Regions from separate parts of the Mammaliicoccus sciuri genome, predicted to be linked through region 3. Evidence: riboswitches for the same ligand, from Rfam matches in the RefSeq annotation. Region 3 holds a riboswitch; each other region holds the start of a gene.

Region 1 (5,092 bases), 1.3 Mb from region 3:
GTTGCTCATACTTATCTGCTTCTTTCTCTACTTTTGTATGAGATTCAAGTTCTTGCAAAATAGTATGTGCTCTTTCAATAATTTCATCAGGTAAATCCGTTAATTTCGCTACATGAATACCGTAACTTTGGTCAACTGCGCCTTCTTTTACTTTATGCAAGAAAATCAATTCTCCTTGATATTCTTGTGCAGCTACGTGAATATTTTTAAGTCCAGATAACGTTTCATCTAAATGTGTTAACTCATGATAGTGTGTAGAGAATAACGTTTTTGCTTTTGTATGATGATGAACATATTCAATCATAGACTGTGCAAGCGCTAGACCATCAAATGTAGATGTTCCTCGTCCAATTTCATCAAATATAATTAAGCTATCTTCAGTTGCTCCAACCATGGCTTTTTCAGCTTCTAACATTTCGACCATAAATGTACTTTTACCTGATACTAAATCATCTGCTGCACCAATTCTCGTAAAGATTTGATCAAATATTGGCAATTGCGCATAATCTGCAGGCACGTATGCACCCATTTGAGCCATAATACTAATAATAGCTATTTGACGCATATACGTACTCTTACCAGACATATTTGGTCCTGTTATTAAATAGATAAAGCCTTCTTTATCTAAATAACAGTCATTTGGAACATAGTCATTATGATCCATGACGCGTTCAACAACCGGGTGTCTCGATGATTTAAGTGATAATGTTTTATCTTCACTAAAAATTGGACGAGTATAATGATATTTTTGCGCAATTTCAGCAAAGCTTTGTAAACAGTCTATTTCTGATAGTAATTTAGCTTGTGCTTGTAACTTTTCAGTATAAGCTTTCACTTCTTGTCTTAATTCAAGGAATAGTTGATATTCTAGTTCGATTGCTTTATCTTCTGCACCTAAAATGATAGATTCTTTTTCTTTCAATTCTTCAGTAATAAATCGTTCAGCATTTGATAATGTTTGCTTACGTTGATATCCTAAAGCATCTGTATCAATATGATTTAAATTTGCTTTTGTAATTTCAATATAGTACCCAAAAACTTTGTTAAAGCTTACTTTTAATGATTTTACACCCGTTCGTTCACGTTCTTTTAATTGTAATTCTGCTATCCATTGCTTACCGTTTGTTGAAGCTTCTTTATATTGATCTAGTGTTTCATTAAAGCCTTTTTTAAATATCCCACCCTCTTTAACAGAAATCGGTGGATCTTCTACTAAACTTTCATCTAATAATCGTTCTAAATCATTTAATGGTTCAAGATCTTTAAATCGGTCTATAGACTTTGAGTCTAATCTTTCAATAATTTCTTTAACATATGGAATTTGCTTTATTGAATAATTCAACTGTACTAAATCTTTAGCATTCACATTGCCGTAGCTAACTCTTCCGACTAATCTTTCAATATCATACACCATATTCAAATAACTTCTAAGTTCATCACGTTCAATAAAACCATTCACTAATTGTTCAACAGCATCTAATCTTTGTTCGATATCTCTTTGGTTGATAAGCGGTCGATCTATCCATTGCTTTAATCTTCTTGCGCCCATAGGTGTCTTCGTATCATCCATCAACCATAATAATGTACCTTTTTTAGATTTAAGTCTGATACTTTCTGTTAATTCAAGATTTCGTTTCGCGTAAAAGTCCATTTTCATATAATCTAAAGCTCTATATACGACAACTTCTTCTAAATGTGGCATATCGCGTTTACCGTTATCATGAATATAATTTAATAAATAATTTAATGATCTTTTTTGAGCGTGAGATGTGCCCGTGACAACTTCATAATCTCGTTCTTCATAGCTATCAATAACTGTGATTGTTTCAGTTATAAGCTGAATTTGTTTATATAAATTATCTGGTAACACTTTATTAACAATAATTTCATTAGGGTGAATCGTTGTAATTTCATTAATTAAAGTTGTTTCATCAACAAATGATGTTACTTTTAATTCCCCTGTTGTGACATCACAGTAACTTAAATGAAACTCTCCATCTTCTTTTATAAATCCTAATATATAATTATTCGATTTTTCGTCCATACCTTTTTGATCCATAACCGTACCTGGCGTTATGACTTGCACAACTTCTCTACGAACCATTCCTTTAGTTTGTGTCGGATCTTCCATTTGTTCACAAATCGCGACTTTATAACCTTTTGAAATAAGTTTTTCAATATATCCAGAAGCTGAATGATATGGTACCCCGCACATTGGTATTGGATCTTTCTTAGCATCTCTTCTTGTTAGTGTTATTTCTAATACTCTCGATGCTTCAATTGCATCATCGTAGAACATTTCATAAAAATCACCTAATCTGAAAAATAATAATGTATCTTGATATTGAGATTTTATCTTTAAATATTGAGCCATCATCGGCGTTGGTTTAGACATCTTTATTCACGTTCCTTTTTTTAACTTTCGATTTATCTATTTTATCAAAATTTCTACTATTAAACGAGTATGTTTATTTATTAAAAAAAGAGCGTAATAAAGCAATTTATGCTTCACGCCCTTTAATTCATGATATAACTTTAGGTATCATTTTTTAATTTCTTTAATATACCTCTTTTTTCAAAAGCTTTTAATAATATATAACTTACAATAGCGCCTATTAGACTACTAAAGAAAAATGATAAAAATAACGGCCAAAATGCTATTTTTCCTAGTCCTAGTAACCAACCAATCGGAATACAAACGAAGCTACCTATTACACCAGTACCTATTACTTCTCCTAAAGATGCAATCGATAATTGTTTGCGATATTTATAAAGTAAACTTGCTAATAATACGCCTATCATACTGCCTGGAAAAGCAAAAATCGTTCCTAAACCTAGTAAGTTTCTAATAAACGAAGATAACAAAGCTTGCGCTAAGCCATACCATGGTCCAAGAAATACGGCTGATATAACATTAATGAAATGTTGCATTGGCAATGCTTTTATTGGACCTATTGGTATCGTGATAAATGTACTAAAGACAACATTTATCGTTGTTAATATTGCGGTTAAAGTCATTAATTTAGTCTTCTTCATTATATTTCCTCCAAATAAAAAATCATTAGTCCACGTACTGGCAGACTAATGATTTTTAGCATATATAATCTTTAGTTGCACAATCTCTACGCCAGTATTACCTGGATCAAATCTACACGTATATTCTCAGCCTTGTTAGGCACCGTGTGTGCAATATATTAAATCTTAATTTGAACAGCTACTTGTGTTTGGTGCATTTCTAACGGCTGCACCTGTTTCACCAGTAAGTTGATTACCACCTGTTGATTCAATAATTTCATTTGTAACTGTGTGGCTAATTGAATGAGATACCATTTGTAAAAGTTCATTTACTTCAACTTGTGCTTCTTTAAATTCACTTACAATTGGCATTTCATCTAATTCTTTTTCAATATTTTTAATTTTTTCTTCAACCATAGCTAAAGCTTTATCTTTACCATAGTTTTGGAAATTAACCGCTTGCTTTTGTAAAGATTTCAAACTCGCCATTTTTTCTCTGACTGTTTGATTCTCATGGATTTGCGCTTCTGCACGTTTAAAGAAATCTACTTCTTCTGTTTCTGACATCATTTTCCCTAGTTTACGTGCTTGTTCTAAAATATCATCTTTTGTATACATTTAATGTACCACCTTTTCTTTAGATACAACATCTATAAATTCACCATTTAATGAATATTGTTTTGCTTCAGTAATTTTTACTTTTACGATTTTGCCAATTACATCTTTTGGTGCTTTAAAATTAACTAATTTATTCTTTTCAGTATAGCCTGCTAATACCGCTTCATCTCTCTTACTTGAACCTTCACATAAAACAAATACTTCTTGTCCTTCATATGGTTTCAATGATTCTGCAGCATATTCACCAACTACTTTATTTAATCTTTGAAGTCTTTCTTTTTTCTCTTTATCAGGTACATTATCTTTCATCTTAGCTGCTGGCGTACCTTCTCTCGGAGAATATACATATGTGTATGCATGTTCGAAACCAACTTCATGATACAACTTTATTGTTTCTAAAAATTGTTCTTCTGTTTCATTAGGATAGCCAACAATGATATCCGTTGTCAATGCTACATCAGGAATTGCTGCTTTTATTTTATGAACTAATTCTAAATAGCTTTCACGTGTATATTTTCTACCCATAATTTTTAACACTTGGTTATTACCAGACTGTACTGGTAAATGTATATGAGGTACAATATTACCACCATTAGCAATCACTTCAATTAAACGATCATCAAAGTCCCAAGGGTGACTTGTCGTAAAACGTACACGTGGTATATCGATTTTAGTGATGTCATTTAACAAGTCACCTAATCCATAATTTAAACCTTCAATATCTTTACCGTATGCATTTACATTTTGACCTAATAAACATATTTCTTGGTAGCCTTGTCTTGCTAAGTCTCTTACTTCAGCAATAATTTCTTCAGGCATACGACTTCTCTCTTTACCACGAGTGAACGGTACAATACAATACGTACAGAATTTGTCACAACCGTACATAATATTTACCCACGCTTTAATTCTACCATTTCTTACTTTAGGTAAATTTTCGATGACGTCGCCTTCTTTAGACCATACTTCAACAACCATCGCTTTAGACATATATGCTTCTTCTAAAATTTCAGGCAATCTATGGATGTTGTGTGTACCGAAAATCATATCAACATTCTGGTATGATTTAAGAATTTTATTAACGACAGATTCTTCTTGTGACATACATCCACATACACCAATTAAACAATCTGGTCGCTCTTGTTTAAGATGCTTTAAATTCCCAATTTCACTGAACACTTTATTTTCAGCATTTTCTCTTATCGCACACGTATTAAGTAATATCACATCAGCATCTTCTACTGAGTTCGTCGGTCCAAAACCTAACGCTTGTAAGATACCAGCCATTACTTCTGTATCATGTTCATTCATTTGGCAACCATATGTTCTAATATAGAATTTACGACCTTTCCCCATACCTCTATGTCGTTCGTCTATTTTAAAATCATCATGATATTCAACTTGTGATTTCCCTCTTTGTTTAGCGTCCTTTAAATTTGGAGGTTGATAAACATGTTCG
Region 2 (5,092 bases), 500 kb from region 3:
GATGTTTTAAGCTCATCTCCTGATAAGCCTTCATCTATGAGCTGCTCTAATAATCGTTCTGCATATACTTGTCGTAATGTATAGATATGACATTCAAATACGACGGATATTTTATCGTCTAGTTGTTCTATGTATTTGATGGTTGCATCAAATAATGCTGGGTCGTTTGAAGGTCTAGTTATTACGACACGTGTATCAAGTAAGGTTTGGTTATCGTGATATTCTTTCATTTGTTCATAATGGATATCTGAAATTAAAATCTCTAGTAGCCATCCTGTACCACTATTTTCTTTATTTATAATGATACCATCTAATAATTCATATTCTGTAATCTGTTCATCATCTACAATTTGAAAGCGTACGGCTTTAAATGTTTTCATAAACATCCCCCTTATCGTTAAATCTACGAATGTTTAACTTTATTATCTATTATAAAGCACTTTTGGATGAAATAACAATAATCATAAAATAAAGTGAAGAATAAGTGTTTATTTTATGATTTATCGGACTTTGACTGAAAAAAATTGACTCATTATATTATAAGTATAAGGAGGTGAGAATATGTTAAATAAATCTGTATTAGTTGGACGTTTAACTAAGGACCCTGCATATTATAAGAAAGGCGAAATTATCATTTCTACATTTTGTTTAGCTGTTGAACGCGGATATAAGACTAAAGATGGCACGATTGCTGTTGATTTTATTGTATGTAAAGCATTTGGTAAACTTGCACATAATATTCATGAATATACTAAGAAGGGACAGCTTGTTGCATTAACGGGGCAAATTCAATCAAGAGCATATGTTAAAGATGATAAGAAACACTATATAACAGAAATTATATGTGAAACGATTAAATTCTTAAATATGCCTGCATCAAGTAAATCAACGATCCCTCAAACGAAAGAGGAAATGAGTGAATTAATTAGTGAAAGTGCTGAAAGTTATGCTAGTGACCTTTCATCTAAAGTAGCAAAAGAAAAATTACGAGCTGAAGCATTAGCTAAAGAAAATGGTGAAAATAACTTAGATGAAAAGTTATATAGCGAATATCATAATGTCGTTGACGTTATTAAAGAAACTGAACAACAAACTCCTGATGCTGATGCATCAAAAGTAACAACCTCGTAGCATTAAACTTCAATAAAAACTGTTTATAGAAATACTTCCGAAAATAAATATTCTTGATTCTAAATTCCGAGACTTGCTGTCTTGCTGTAGGGCAGCAAGTATACATAATTAAAAGTAATTGTTTAAAAAATTACATGAATATGACAAATTGTCTGATAATTAATTTTGTTCAATCTTTATAAATCCCTTTGTTTAGCTATTTTAATCATTAATATTCAGAATATTGTCTGAAAATCAACGTAATCTAACTGTAATATTAGCTCTAATTTTTTCATATAGCTGTAACCTATGACATAAAAATTAGTGGTATAGTTTAAACAGTAAAAATCATATAAAAAGTGAAAACCTTACAGGAGGAAACATTCAATCATGAAAAAATTATTAGCAGTTTCAACTGCGGCAGTTGCAGTTACTACAGGGGTAACAGCTACAGCCGATGCAGCAACACATACAGTAAAATCTGGTGATACTTTAGGTAGTATTTCACAACAATACGGTACTTCAGTAAGTGCTATTAAAGCAGAAAATGGTTTAAAATCTAACTTAATCTTCCCTAACCAAGTAATCAAGGTTAACGAGAAAAGTTCAGAATCAACTACAGAATACACTGTAGTAGCAGGAGATACTTTAGGTGAAATCGCAGCTAAATACGATGTAACTGTATCTCAATTAAAAGCATGGAACAACTTATCTTCAGATCTAATCATTGTTGGACAAACTTTATCATTACAAGCACCAGCTCAATCAGCTGAGCCAGCCAAAGCGCCTGTAGCACAACAAGCGCCAGTTCAACAAACTCAAGAACAAGTTGCAGCTCCAGCTCAACAACAAAGCTACCAAGCGCCTGTTCAATCTTACCAAGCGCCAGCACAACAAACATATAAAGCACCAGCTCAACAATCATACCAAGCGCCAGCTCAAAAAGTTAGAACTACTCAAACTTCAACAGCTAGCACTGGTGGATCTACTAAAGCTCAATTCTTAGCTGCTGGTGGTTCAGAAGCTATGTGGAATGCAATTGTATTACCAGAATCAAGTGGTAATCCAAATGCAGTTAACCCAGCTGGATACCGTGGTCTTGGCCAAACTAAAGAATCTTGGGGTACTGGTTCAGTAGCTACACAAACTAAAGGTATGTTAAACTACGCTAAAAGCCGTTACGGTTCAGAATCAGCTGCTATTGCTTTCCGTCAAGCTAACGGATGGTGGTAAGCCACACACTTTAATCTAAAGTGGCTATAAATTAATTTATCCAATCGCCTAGGAAATATCCTAGGCGATTTTTTAATTTGACCACAATACGTCTATTTGATAATCTTAAATAAACTGAATATATGAGTGACTGCTAGGGGCGCCAATTGGCTGAGATGATTTAATTCAGTCCCTTAACACCTGATTTGGATAATGCCAACGTAGGAAAGTGGTCGATGAACGTTTTTACAACTATTAATTGACCTCTTTCTTATGAAAGAGGTCATTTTTTATGAAGTTATAGATAAAAGGATTATAAATATAAATTTGAGGTGGATTACAATGAAAAAACCGAATATAGCATTAACGATTGCTGGAACGGACCCAAGTGGTGGAGCGGGTATTATGGCAGATTTGAAGTCATTTCATGCGTCAGGCGTTTATGGAATGGCAGTTGCTACTAGTATCGTTTCTCAAAACAGTCTAGGTGTACAAGATGTTTACCATTTACCTGTTGAAGTTATTGAAAACCAATTAAAAAGTGTCTTTGATGACGAAGTACCACATGCTATCAAAACAGGTATGATTGCATCAGAAGAAATGATGCAATCGATTAAACCATTTATTGAACAATCTGGTAAGCCGTATGTAATTGACCCAGTCATGGTTGCTAAAAGTGGTGATGCGCTAATGGGTGATGAAGGGAAAGGGAAACTTAAAGAAATATTATTACCATTAGCTACAGTTGTTACACCAAATATTCCAGAAGCAGAAGATATTACTGGATTTAAAATTCAAACTGAAGAAGAAATTAAAAAAGCTGGTGCATTTTTCTTAAATGAAATTGGATCTAAAGGTGTCGTTATAAAAGGTGGGCATCTGGAAGGTGATGCAATCGACTATTTATTTACTGAAAATGGTGTGAAAAGTCGGAAAAGTGAAAGATTTAATACGAAACATACACATGGAACAGGTTGTACATTTAGTGCAGTGATAACAGCAGAATTAGCTAAAGGTCATACAATTGAAGAAGCGGTAGAAGTAGCTAAAAGATTTATTACTTTAGCTATTCAATATACACCTGAAATAGGCAAAGGTAGAGGTCCAGTAAACCACTTTGCATATCAAAAGATAGAGGGATTAGATTATGAGTAAATTAACAAATATTAGAGAAAATAGTCTATTAATCGTATGTTATACAAATGATGTTGTTAAAAACTTTACAGCTAATGGTTTAATTTCATTAGGTGCGAGTCCAGCAATGAGTGAAGAACCTGAAGAAGCAGAAGAATTCTCAAAAGCAGCAGGTGCTTTTCTTCTTAACATAGGCACGATTACGACTGATAAAGCTTATGATATGAAGCAATATGCTGAAATTATGCATCAAAGTGATGTTCCAGTAGTTCTAGATCCAGTTGCTGTTGGTGCATCACAATTAAGAAAGACTTTTTGTACGACATTATTAAATGATGAAGTAGTTGATGTTATAAGAGGCAATGCATCAGAAATATTAGCGCTTATAGAAGAAGATACGATTATGAAAGGTACAGATAGTGATGATACGCTTGATGCTGTTAAAATTGCGAAAAAAGCACATCAACAATTAAAGCTACCGATTATCATAACTGGTAAAGTCGATGTCATTGCATGTCATAATAAAATCATTGAATTGCACAATGGTAGTGAGATGTTAACGAAAGTAACTGGTGGAGGTTGTTTATTAGGTGGGGTAATTGCTGCATTCTTATCTCATGAAAAAAACATCACAATAGACGTATTAGAAGAAGCATTATCAACATATAATATTGCAAGTGAGTTGGCATATCAACAACCTGGAGCACATTTACCTGGTACATTCCAAATTTCGTTTATAGATCAACTGAATGTTATAACAGAAGAAATTGTTAAAGAGAAAAAGATTGTGAAAGAAGTGAACTAAATGTTTGATCCAAAAACGTTAAAAGTATATTTTATAGCAGGCAGTCAAGACATTACTGATGGTAATCTTATAAGAGTTGTTGAAGAAGCTTTAAAGGCAGGCATCACGATGTTTCAGTTTCGTGAAAAAGGTAAGACGAGTAAAAAAGGGGCAGAAAAAGAAGCCCTTGCGCAATCTTTATTTGAGCTTTGCAAGCAATATCAAGTTCCATTTATCGTTAATGATGATGTAGATTTAACAATTAAATTAAATGCTGATGGTATTCATGTTGGACAAGATGACCGAAACGTATCTGATTTTAAAGATAAGTTTAAAGACAAAATCATTGGCTTGAGTGTTGCAAATAAAATGGAATATGATCAATCTGATATATCCGAAGTGGATTATATTGGAACCGGACCTATACATTCTACAAATTCTAAAGCTGATGCAGGAGAAGAAGGTGGATATCAAATGATTGAGAACATGAGAAAAATCAATCAAAATATTCCTATCGTTGCAATCGGTGGCATTACTGAAGTTGATGTACAACCGCTTATTAAAGCTGGCGCAAATGGTGTAAGTGTTATTTCTGCTATAGCGAAAAGTCAAAATATTGAACAAACTGTGAAGGGCTTTCATAAACAGTATAAAAATATTTGATAAAATTAATATATTGATTTATGTTGTCGCTATTCTATGATAGAATGAGTTTTATGTGAGTATATCAATAGAGGTGGAAAAATGAAGAAAAAAGCTTTATGGCCATTATTATTTGGTGTAATGGTTGTGCTAGCTGGTTGTGATTATTCTAAACCTGAGAATAGGGATGGATTCTTTTATAATACATTC
Region 3 (5,092 bases):
ATACTGCGAATCACTTTAGAATTATTAATCCTATTATCATTGCCAATTGGCAACATCAATTTGATGAAAAGTGTCGTCTTGATATAGATAATAAACAAAAGGGACGATCTCACACTATGACTAAAAAACGATCTAAATCAGATAATAAAAATTTACCTTTAAATGAAAATGAACGTGAAGAACTTGAAAGACTTAGAAATGAAAATGAGACGTTAAAGGCAGGTATAGCTTATCAAAAAAAGTTACAAGCCTTGACCGACATTTACGGAAGCAAAAATCAGAAATAGTAAAGGTCATTAAGGAACTAAATGAAACATATAATATACGATTAAGTATCTTATTTAAAGTCGCTCAAATAGCTAAATCTGTATACTATTATTGGATAAATAAATTTAGTAAAGCTGATAAAGATGAAACATTGATTCAAGTAATAAAAGAAATATGTGAAGAATCGAACCATACCTATGGTTATCGTCGTGTTACACAAGCACTAAGAAATAGAGGTCTTATCGTAAATCATAAAAAAGTACTAAGAATTATGAAAGAACATAATCTAACTTGTACAAAGTTCACACATAGAGGTCGTAAGTATCGTTCCTTTAAAGGTAAAGTTGGTAAAGTAGCTCAAAATATATTAAATCGTAGATTTAAAACAAGTCTCCCATTTCAAAAAGTCGTAACAGATATTACAGAGTTCAAATTAATGAATGGTCAGAAATTATATTTATCACCTTTTATGGACTTATATAGTTCAGAGATTATCAGCTTTAAAATCTCAAGTCGTCCTACATTAGATATAGTCATCAATCCATTAAAAGAAATGATAAAGCGTCGTCCAAACCTAGATCATCGTTTAACGATTCATTCAGATCAAGGCTGGCATTATCAACATTCACAATACACTAGATTATTAAAAGACCATAAAATATTTCAGAGTATGTCTAGAAAAGGTAATTGTCTAGATAATTCAGTTATGGAAAACTTTTTTTGGTTACTTAAACAAGAAATGTATTATGGCCAAGAATTTAAAGATTTTCAGGACCTTGAACAAGCTATTCATCGATATATCGATTTTTATAATAACGAAAGAATCAAATCAAAATTAAAAGGCTTATCTCCCAAAAATTACAGGAGACAAACCTTTGAAATAATATACTAATTAAGGTTTAGATTTTTGGGTTCAGTACACTACTTGATAATAATGGAATGTATTTACATGCTTGACGCATTAACCAATTTTCTCCTTCAACTGATGTGCCGACAGTATAGTCATCTAAATAACTCGTCGCACCCACTAAAAATCGATTGCCACGTTTCGGCACAATGTAACAGCCATTCGTCATAAAAAGTGTTTGTTCTAATTTTAAGTCTGGATGTTCTAACATTAGAACTTCGCCTTTAACACCTGTTACTTTTGGCTCAATTTCATAGTCGGTTAATAACTGATGACTCCATGCACCACCAGCAACAATGACTTTTTTGGAAAGTAAAATTTGGTTTGCAGTGAGCACTTTAAACGCATCATTTAAGCGATGTATAGATTTAACTTCAGTATGATAAATGCGTTCAATTCCTTTGAACTCAATAGATTTCAACAATGCTTTAGCATATTGATTGGCATTAATTTGTCCATCATATGGAATATAAATCGCTTTATGATTATAAGAAATCGTATGATTTGAAAGATGACGAAGTGATTGACTATCTAACGTCGTAACTGAACGATCGCGTTTATTCAAAAAACGATATTGCGCTTTTAAACTGTCGATATCATCTCGTGAAGCGGCCATTTTAATTAAACCGTGCGCTTGATAATCAATATTGATATTCGTTTCTTTATATAACGTGTGACTGAGTGATTCGAAATAATCTCTCGAACGTAATGCAAGTTGATAAAGAGGTGTATCTTCAATAAATTCATTTTGTACACCTAACATGCCACCTGCTTTATAAGATGCGTGTAATCCAGGCACATCCCGATTTATCACAGCGATAGACAACGAATCATTCTTAAGTGCTAATTCACGTGCAATAGACATGCCCATGACGCCAGAGCCAACAATTAACACGTCATACATATGTATGCCACTCCTCTCTTAATAACTGAGTTTCACGCAAACTTCGATCTCTGAAAAATGAAATTGCGCAAACACCTTTAAAGCCATGAGGTAACGACTTAATAGAATGCGTATCTATGCCACCAATTGCATATACAGGAATATCTATAGATACTGCATCTGTTATTTCTTTAGAAGACCTTGGTTTAAGACCATGTTTAGAACGCGTTTCAAACACGTGACCAAAGAACACGAAATCTAAAGACCACTCACGTGCGCGTTTCACACTTTCTGCTGAATGTGTAGACATACTAACGGATATATGAGGGTGAAGCTTTTTATATTCAAATGCATGCACGTCATCTTCACGAAAATGAATAAAATTTAAATCATATTTTTCAAGTATGGCTATATCAGAATGAATCATTAATTTCATTTTTGGAAAGCCATGTGCTAATAAATAATCAAGCACCCAGCATAGATCATCACGTGTCATAGGCACTCTCAGTAACAACAAATCAATCTCTTCAGCAATCTCTATATAATGTTCTAAATCATCAACATCTAAGTCTTTATACGGTGTAACAGCAATAAACAATGAAATCACTCCAAATAAAAAAAACGCTATTTTTCTGTATAGAAAAATAGCGTAAAAATTTAATTATAAGTATAAGTAAGCTTATATACGCCACTTTCCTACGCCAGTATGAACTGGATCAGGTTCAAGGAATCCCGAAGTCACTACTTCAGTCTCAGCCTATAATAAGGCACTTCCAGTGGACATTTATTCAATTATTACATCCATTGTACATATAAAAGTAAGAATGTTCAAATTTATATTTTTAGTCTGGTAAATACCACAATAATCTTAATCTATAAATTGTTATTATTTTAATATTTGGAATAAATTGTACAAATTTAATAGTAAATTTGATAATATATAAGAAAAGGTCAAAGGAGTACTATATGTTTGAATTCCATAATATTTCTACAAAAAATAAAGAATATGTAGATACTAAAGAGAAATATGCTCATGAATTAAAGAATTTTGAAAAATATGCAGAAGACTTAACAAATAAAGCGGGTAAAGCAATTAAAGGTAGTCAGAAAGCAAGTTCATATAAGAGAAGTTTAGTAAGATTAATCATAGGCTATAATTTAATTTTTAACGAAACAATAGAATCCATTGAAGATTTTGAAACATATAAAAAGTTATTGAAGATAACTGAATTAAAAGGTTTTAAAGAATTCAATAAAAATACTAATCATTTTTATAGTGCAACTATAGGGTGTTTATTATCTTATTTAACAAGTTTAAATTCTATAAATGAAGATGAAGTTGATTTATTATTAAATAATCCAAATCCAAATCAAGAAACAAATAACTTAATAAATTTTGGTGAGAGTGAAGTTAAGAAGGTAAAACGAAAGAATAAAAAATTAGTGCATGATAAATTATATTATCCAAGAAATTACAATGAAAGTTTAAGAGCCAAAATAAATAGTAATTATCAATGTGAATATGATGAAAATCATAAAACTTTTATTAATGAATGGGACAGAAATCCACACGTTGAAGCACATCACCTAATACCCATGGCTGCACAAAGTCTATATGATCTCTCAATAGATTTTTCTGAAAACATAGTAAGCTTATGTCCGAATTGCCATAGAAGAATTCATCATGCAGTTAATAAAGATAAGAAGGAAATGTTGGAATATTTCTTTAACAATAGAAAAGATATATATAGTGAAAGAGGTATTGATATAACATTGAAAGAATTATATAGAATGTATGGTATTTTAAGATGATTCAATATGAATATAAGAATAATTTAAATATCAAATGAAGTTTCTAAAAATTCACATTCAAAATTAAATATATTTTAATTTCTAGACACAACATAAAAATGTTGTGTCTTATTTTGTTTTAATAAGTATCTCTCACTAAATTCAAGTATAGATTAAGATGTGTTATGACTTTTTTAAAAACTATTTCTCCATCTTTTTTAGTTTAGCAGCAATAAATATAAGTGCGCGTTCCATGGGAAATTTTTAAATTCCTATGAATAAAATCACGCTCATTATATTCTGTTTATTGGCACGACCAATTCGTATATCTACCTCGTAACTACTATCTGTTAATAATCAATAATATTATTTACCCGATTATTGATTATTAACACATCCTAAATTATTCCATTCTAACAATTTTTAAATTTCGTGAAATAAAATTCGCATAATCAATTATTTATTAAAATAGAAAATAACATTGACATTGATAACCATTATCAATTAAATTATAAGGTGGAAGGAGAATTTCAATAAATTTACAAAGGAGGTATATTATGCAAAGGTTAAAACAGTTTTTAAATATTGGGTTATTAGTACTTATTTTATTATCAGTAGGTGTGGGTAAAGTGGCTTCTGCTGATGTGAAAGATGGTACTTATGACGTTAATTACACAGTATTGAAACATGGTACTTCAGATGTTTCGATTGCAAATGATTATTTTAATAAACCAGGTAAGTTAGTTGTTAAGAATGGTGAAAAGCAACTTCAATTAACGATGAATCATAGCCATTGGATTAAAGGTATTACAGTTGATGGTTCTGCTGAGAGTATCGTAAGTGAAGACAAAGGTTCAGACGTTAGAACGTCTAGCTTCAAAGTGAATTCGACATCTGGACAACTTGCTGGAACAATTGATGTTTATATCAATGAAAAAGTCGATGGTAAACCGTTCTTATACGATAACAAATACAAAATCACATTTGACGTGAAAGAACCTTCTGGCCAAGCTGCAGCAGTTTCATCTAGTGATGCTTCTAAGAATTCAACAGCAGCTGCATCTTCTAGTTCAAATAGTAGTACACCATCTAATGGTTCTACTACAACTTCACAAGATGTGAAAAATCCTCAAACGAGCGCAGGCACACCGGTAATGATCACAGTCCTTCCAATTGTTGCAGGTATGTTATTAATCGTTACGTTTATGTTCAATAAAAAATTGAAAAGAGGTCATAATTAATGA
Region 4 (5,092 bases), 1.3 Mb from region 3:
TAGCACTAAGTTACCACTCTCGTTCAATAATTCTAATGCACCTTCAATTAATTCAGGATAGTTTTTCTGAACACTAAAAGTCTTTTTCTTATTACGTGCGAAGCTTGGTGGATCAATCACGACAACGTCATAACTTAAACCATGTCTTAAAGCATATTTGAAATAATCAAATACATCCATTATAAATATATGGTTCTGATTAAGATCTATTGTATTTAAACCAAAGTTTGCTTCAGTTAATGGTCTAGCTCTATTAGCTAAATCCACACTTGTAGTTGAACGAGCATTTTCACTTGCTGCAACTGAAAATGCACCCGTATAACTAAATAAATTCAATATATCTTTATCTTGACTATAGTGGTCTCTTAATTTTTTTCTAACGTCTTTTTGATCTAAGAAAATACCTGTCATAGGTCCATCATCAAGATTAATATTATAGAACATATGATTTTCTTCTATGACATATGGAAATTCTGGTGCTTCACCTGCTACGAAGTCTGAAGCAGTTTCCATTCCTTTAAATCTTCTTTTTTCAAAAATTGATTTATAATCGAAGACTTCTTTAATTGCAGGTAATATTCTATCTTTCAATCGATATATACCTACTGAGTACCACTGAACTAATAAATGACCGTCATAATGATCAATTGTCAGTCCACCAATTCCATCGCCTTCTGCATTAAATAATCTATATGCATTGATACCATCTACATTTTCATAATATGCTCTATCATTTTTAGCTTCTTCGAATAACTTTACAAAAAAGTTATGATCAATCTTTTCAGTTGAGTCTAATGATAATACCCAGCCTATACCTTTATTTTGTTCACCATAATATGCAGTTGCAATGAATTTTTTCCCCGCATCAACAAGCGCAACTAATTCTCCTTCATCCATTTTAGGCATATCAAAAACATCGTCTTTTTCTACTAGAGGATATCCTCTTAAATATTTATCTTCTTTTCCTTTTTTGAGCATTAATTGTTTCATTATATATTAGCCATCCTTTCGAAATGTCTCACATATTATAACGTATATTATTCAAAACACCAAAAAACAGAGTATTCCCCTTTAGAATACTCTGTTAACCGAATTTTATTAATCAAAATTTCCCCCAGAAAGTTTTGATCCCCTTATATGTAAACGCTTACTAAAGTTAGTATAAAGGATAAGATTATTCCACGCAATACATTTTTTGAATAAATTCATTAAAATAGTTTACTTATTACATATTTAAACTTTTAATTACAGCAATTGCTCGTGAAAATTATAAAATAAAAAACACTTTATTAAGCGCATAGTGCTCAATAAAGTGTCTAATTATATCGTGTAAGATATTAAAATGATTTTTTCAAGTGAATGATAAATGCTGGTGTTACAAATAATAATAGTAAAAATGAAATTGGTGTGATAAACACGGAAAATTGTGAAGTTTGAATTGCTGAAACAAAGAATGTCGTTGCAATTTCAAAGAATAATGCTGAAATAACAAACAATTTACCAAAATTATTTTTATTCTTATAATTTGTCGTGTAATTGAAGTATGCATATAAGATAATCAATAACATCATAATAAATAATGTTAACCATTCAAAAACATATTGAATTTGAGATAATTTCCATTCACCTGATAAGAATAAACCATTACGGTTATTAAACTCTATAAATGTAAATAAGAATAAAACTACAGTACTTATCCATTCTATATAGCTTTTCTTTAACCATTTCGGTCTTCTCATCCATCTTGGAATATCGTCTTCTTCGATTTTAATAATCTCTATCCATTTTTCATTACGGCGTTTTCTTTTAGCAATTGCCTCTTCAGAATTAAATTTTTCTAAAGTCGCCTGTTTGAAATTCTGTAATTTTTGGTAAAAACCTTCTGCTAAAGTATATATTTTTCTTGTTAAGCGGTTATTTTTAACTCTTGAATATCTTTCTTCATGAAATTGTTCAATGTCTTCATCGCTTACTGGTAAAGATCTTCTTAAATATAAACTAATCCAAACTGACATTTGACTTAGACACCACAACAGAATGAAGAATAAGTTAACACTCATAACGTCTATAGGCTTTACATTTTGAGCATCGATATTATGGTTCATTGCAAATTGTGAAATGAAATAACATAATCCATAAGAAATGATAATCCATAAGTACTGTTTCTTTCGATGCATTGGATTTAGCTCATTTTTATAAACGACATATCCCACATGAATTGCAAATGGAATAATAAATAAGAAAGATGCAAAACTATATACTTGGAACATGGTCATCATAATAACAATCATTAAAATAATTGTCAGTCCGATATAAAATACAGAAATATCATAATCGTAATGCGTCGTTCTTCTTAAAGTACGTCCTACTAATAATACAAACACACCAAATAGCAATACAATTATTGCTGCGATAACTGGAAAGTTACCAATATAATGGTGCAATATTCTTACTAATTCATCAAAAAAAGCTACAAAAAAGTCCCAAATGTTATTGATATGGATATTACTTGAATCCTTGATATTATAGTCTTTAATACGTGGCGCATTAAAAAGTATAAGTAATCCAGTAATCAAAAGAAATATACCTATAATTCGACTAAAATGAACTTCCCAGCTTTTTTTCTTTATAGCCATGTTCTTCACCTCATTGAACATTATAATTGTTTCATTTTCAATTGTCTTTAATTATATTGAAAATCAGTCCCAAGTACTAGCAAGAAGTTTAATACTTATATGTAGTTGGGTATATAATAATATCATACATTTTAAAGGAGTGTTATTATGACTCATAATGATAAGCATAAAGAAGAAGCAGAAAAAGCTAAAAAGAAAGAACAAGAAAATAAGCAAGACAACAACAAAGGTCAGGATGAAACAAAAGAAAATATACAAGACACATTTGAATAAATGAATTTTAGTTTTATGATTTACTATTGACAAATAGATTAATAAGACTTATCGTATGGATAACAAATTAATAAATGCACTAGGGGTGTTTTGAAACTGAGACAGACATGAAAAGGTCTGAACCCTTTGTACCTGATCTAGATGATACTAGCGTAGGAAAGTGTTCGTAAATCATATAATATTCATTTTTAAATGATAACAATATTTTTGTGCGCTTCTATTTAGATATAGGAGTGCACATTTTTTTATTTAAAAGGAGAATATAACATGTCAAAGAAATTAACGTTATCAGATATTTTAGTAACTGTATTAATTGGTGCTTTGTTTGCAATCATTTATAAGTTCTTATGGATACCTTATGAAATTTTAAAACCACTCGGTCTACACTTAGAACAATCTGTATATGGTGTATGGTTTATTGCAGCAATTGTCACTTATTTAATTATTCAAAAGCCTGGTGTTGCAATTCTTGCTGAATTTGCTGCGGGTGCTGGCGAAACGATTGTAATGGGCCAATTCGATATTCCAACATTTGTATACGCATTATTACAAGGTTTAGCTTGTGAAATCACCTTCTTAGCTGTTCGATATCAATCTAGAAAATTATCAGTTGCTGTTATAGCTGGTATGGCTGCAGGTATTATTACGTTACCAATTGATTGGTTCTATAATTACTTAGGTGACGTTGCTTTATGGAATGTTATTTTAATGTTTACGATTAGAATTTTAAGTGGTGCAATCGTTGCTGGTGCATTAGGCTATGCAATTGTAAAAGCACTCGACCAAACTGGTGTTACGAAATTGTTCAGACCAGCATCTAAAAAAGATTATGACTTATTATAGGAGTTATTCAATTGTTATCACTAAAAAATTTAAGACTAAAGTATCCTGATGATGATCGCATTATATTTAAAAATTTAAACATCAATATTAATGATAAAGAAAAAGTACTTTTACTAGGTCCAAGTGGATCTGGTAAAAGTACGTTATTAAATATATTAAGTGGTATTATACCGAGATCGATGGACATACCGATGAAAGTTGATTCAATCAATATCGATTCACTTCCAGGTGTTATTTTTCAAGACCCTGATACGCAGTTTTGTATGCCTGAGATTAAAGAAGAATTAGCATTTGTGCTTGAGAATATGAACATCGAACCTGATAAAATGGACGGATTTATAAAAAATGCCATGAAACAGGTAAATTTAAATGCTGATCCTTCACTTAAAATCAATCGTTTAAGTGGTGGTATGAAACAAAAATTAGCGATTGCTTCTATATTATTACAAGATACAAATACGTTATTTCTTGATGAACCGACAGCAATGCTTGATCATCAATCAACGACACAACTATGGGATTTGATTATGGAACATTGGACAAATCAAACTGTTGTAATCGTAGAACATAAAGTTGATTATATTTGGAATTATGTAGATAGAGTTATTGTAATGAATGAAAATGGTGAAATCACACATGATAGTACACCTCAAGATATATTAGATCATCATACAGACATTTTAAATGAATACGGTGTTTGGCACCCTAACTCGTGGCAATATGCCCCAAAATTATCTGAACAGACTGCTGAGCACAATCCGTTGTTAAATATAGAGCAGTTAGATGTACTGCGTGGCTCCAAAAAACTATTTAGTATAGATAAATTAACGATTTCAAGTGGCGAATGGCTTACAATAACTGGACCAAATGGAACAGGTAAGACAACATTATTAGAAACGATGATGCAGCTCATTAAATATAATGGTAAAATATTTTATAAAAACAAACAGATTAAAAAAGTAAAAGATGCTTCTAAACATATGTATTTCGTATATCAAAATCCAGAATTACAATTCATCGAAACATCTGTATATAACGAAATATTTATCAATTATGCTTATCAAGATAAACAAACAGCTCATGACAAGACCCAAAACATGTTGACGTTATTAAAACTTAATCATGTGAAAGACCAGCATCCTTTCGAATTATCAATAGGACAGAAAAAAAGATTAAGTGTCGCAACTGCATTAAGTACGAATTCTGAAATTATTTTACTTGATGAGCCAACATTCGGTTTAGACAGTCACAATACCTTTGAACTCATCAAATTATTTCATGAACGCGTTCAACATGGTCAAACTATCTTAATGATTACGCACGAAAATGAGATTATTAAT

Evidence for each region. Region 3 has a riboswitch for thiamine pyrophosphate ahead of MUA60_RS01830 (thiamine phosphate synthase). Riboswitches for the same ligand answer to the same signal wherever they lie in the genome.
Region 1: it holds a riboswitch for thiamine pyrophosphate, as region 3 does, so the genes downstream of both, thiW (energy coupling factor transporter S component ThiW) here and MUA60_RS01830 (thiamine phosphate synthase) in region 3, are expected to answer to the same signal.
Region 2: it holds a riboswitch for thiamine pyrophosphate, as region 3 does, so the genes downstream of both, thiD (bifunctional hydroxymethylpyrimidine kinase/phosphomethylpyrimidine kinase) here and MUA60_RS01830 (thiamine phosphate synthase) in region 3, are expected to answer to the same signal.
Region 4: it holds a riboswitch for thiamine pyrophosphate, as region 3 does, so the genes downstream of both, MUA60_RS10780 (ECF transporter S component) here and MUA60_RS01830 (thiamine phosphate synthase) in region 3, are expected to answer to the same signal.

The regions. Positions count from the first base shown of each region.
Region 1 covers NZ_CP094824.1:1,683,451-1,688,542, forward strand. The annotation lists gene mutS (DNA mismatch repair protein MutS) at 1-2,395, opposite strand, end outside; gene thiW (energy coupling factor transporter S component ThiW) at 2,536-3,036, opposite strand; TPP riboswitch at 3,102-3,193, opposite strand; gene MUA60_RS08700 (YlbF/YmcA family competence regulator) at 3,202-3,633, opposite strand; gene miaB (tRNA (N6-isopentenyl adenosine(37)-C2)-methylthiotransferase MiaB) at 3,634-5,092, opposite strand, start outside.
Region 2 covers NZ_CP094824.1:896,173-901,264, forward strand. The annotation lists gene MUA60_RS04540 (YwpF-like family protein) at 1-380, opposite strand, end outside; gene MUA60_RS04545 (single-stranded DNA-binding protein) at 562-1,131, shown strand; partial or broken gene MUA60_RS15535 (aggregation-promoting factor C-terminal-like domain-containing protein) at 2,071-2,343, shown strand; TPP riboswitch at 2,469-2,567, shown strand; gene thiD (bifunctional hydroxymethylpyrimidine kinase/phosphomethylpyrimidine kinase) at 2,665-3,477, shown strand; gene thiM (hydroxyethylthiazole kinase) at 3,470-4,261, shown strand; gene thiE (thiamine phosphate synthase) at 4,262-4,903, shown strand; gene yidC (membrane protein insertase YidC) at 4,985-5,092, shown strand, end outside.
Region 3 covers NZ_CP094824.1:396,242-401,333, forward strand. The annotation lists gene MUA60_RS01815 (transposase) at 1-287, shown strand, start outside; gene MUA60_RS01820 (IS3 family transposase) at 296-1,159, shown strand; gene MUA60_RS01825 (NAD(P)/FAD-dependent oxidoreductase) at 1,167-2,078, opposite strand; gene MUA60_RS01830 (thiamine phosphate synthase) at 2,071-2,661, opposite strand; TPP riboswitch at 2,734-2,842, opposite strand; gene MUA60_RS01835 (HNH endonuclease) at 3,024-3,869, shown strand; gene isdC (heme uptake protein IsdC) at 4,406-5,089, shown strand; gene MUA60_RS01845 (NEAT domain-containing protein) at 5,089-5,092, shown strand, end outside.
Region 4 covers NZ_CP094824.1:2,064,299-2,069,390, forward strand. The annotation lists gene MUA60_RS10765 (class I SAM-dependent rRNA methyltransferase) at 1-990, opposite strand, end outside; gene auxA (lipoteichoic acid stability factor AuxA) at 1,338-2,636, opposite strand; gene MUA60_RS10775 (hypothetical protein) at 2,784-2,909, shown strand; TPP riboswitch at 2,981-3,085, shown strand; gene MUA60_RS10780 (ECF transporter S component) at 3,177-3,752, shown strand; gene MUA60_RS10785 (ABC transporter ATP-binding protein) at 3,764-5,092, shown strand, end outside.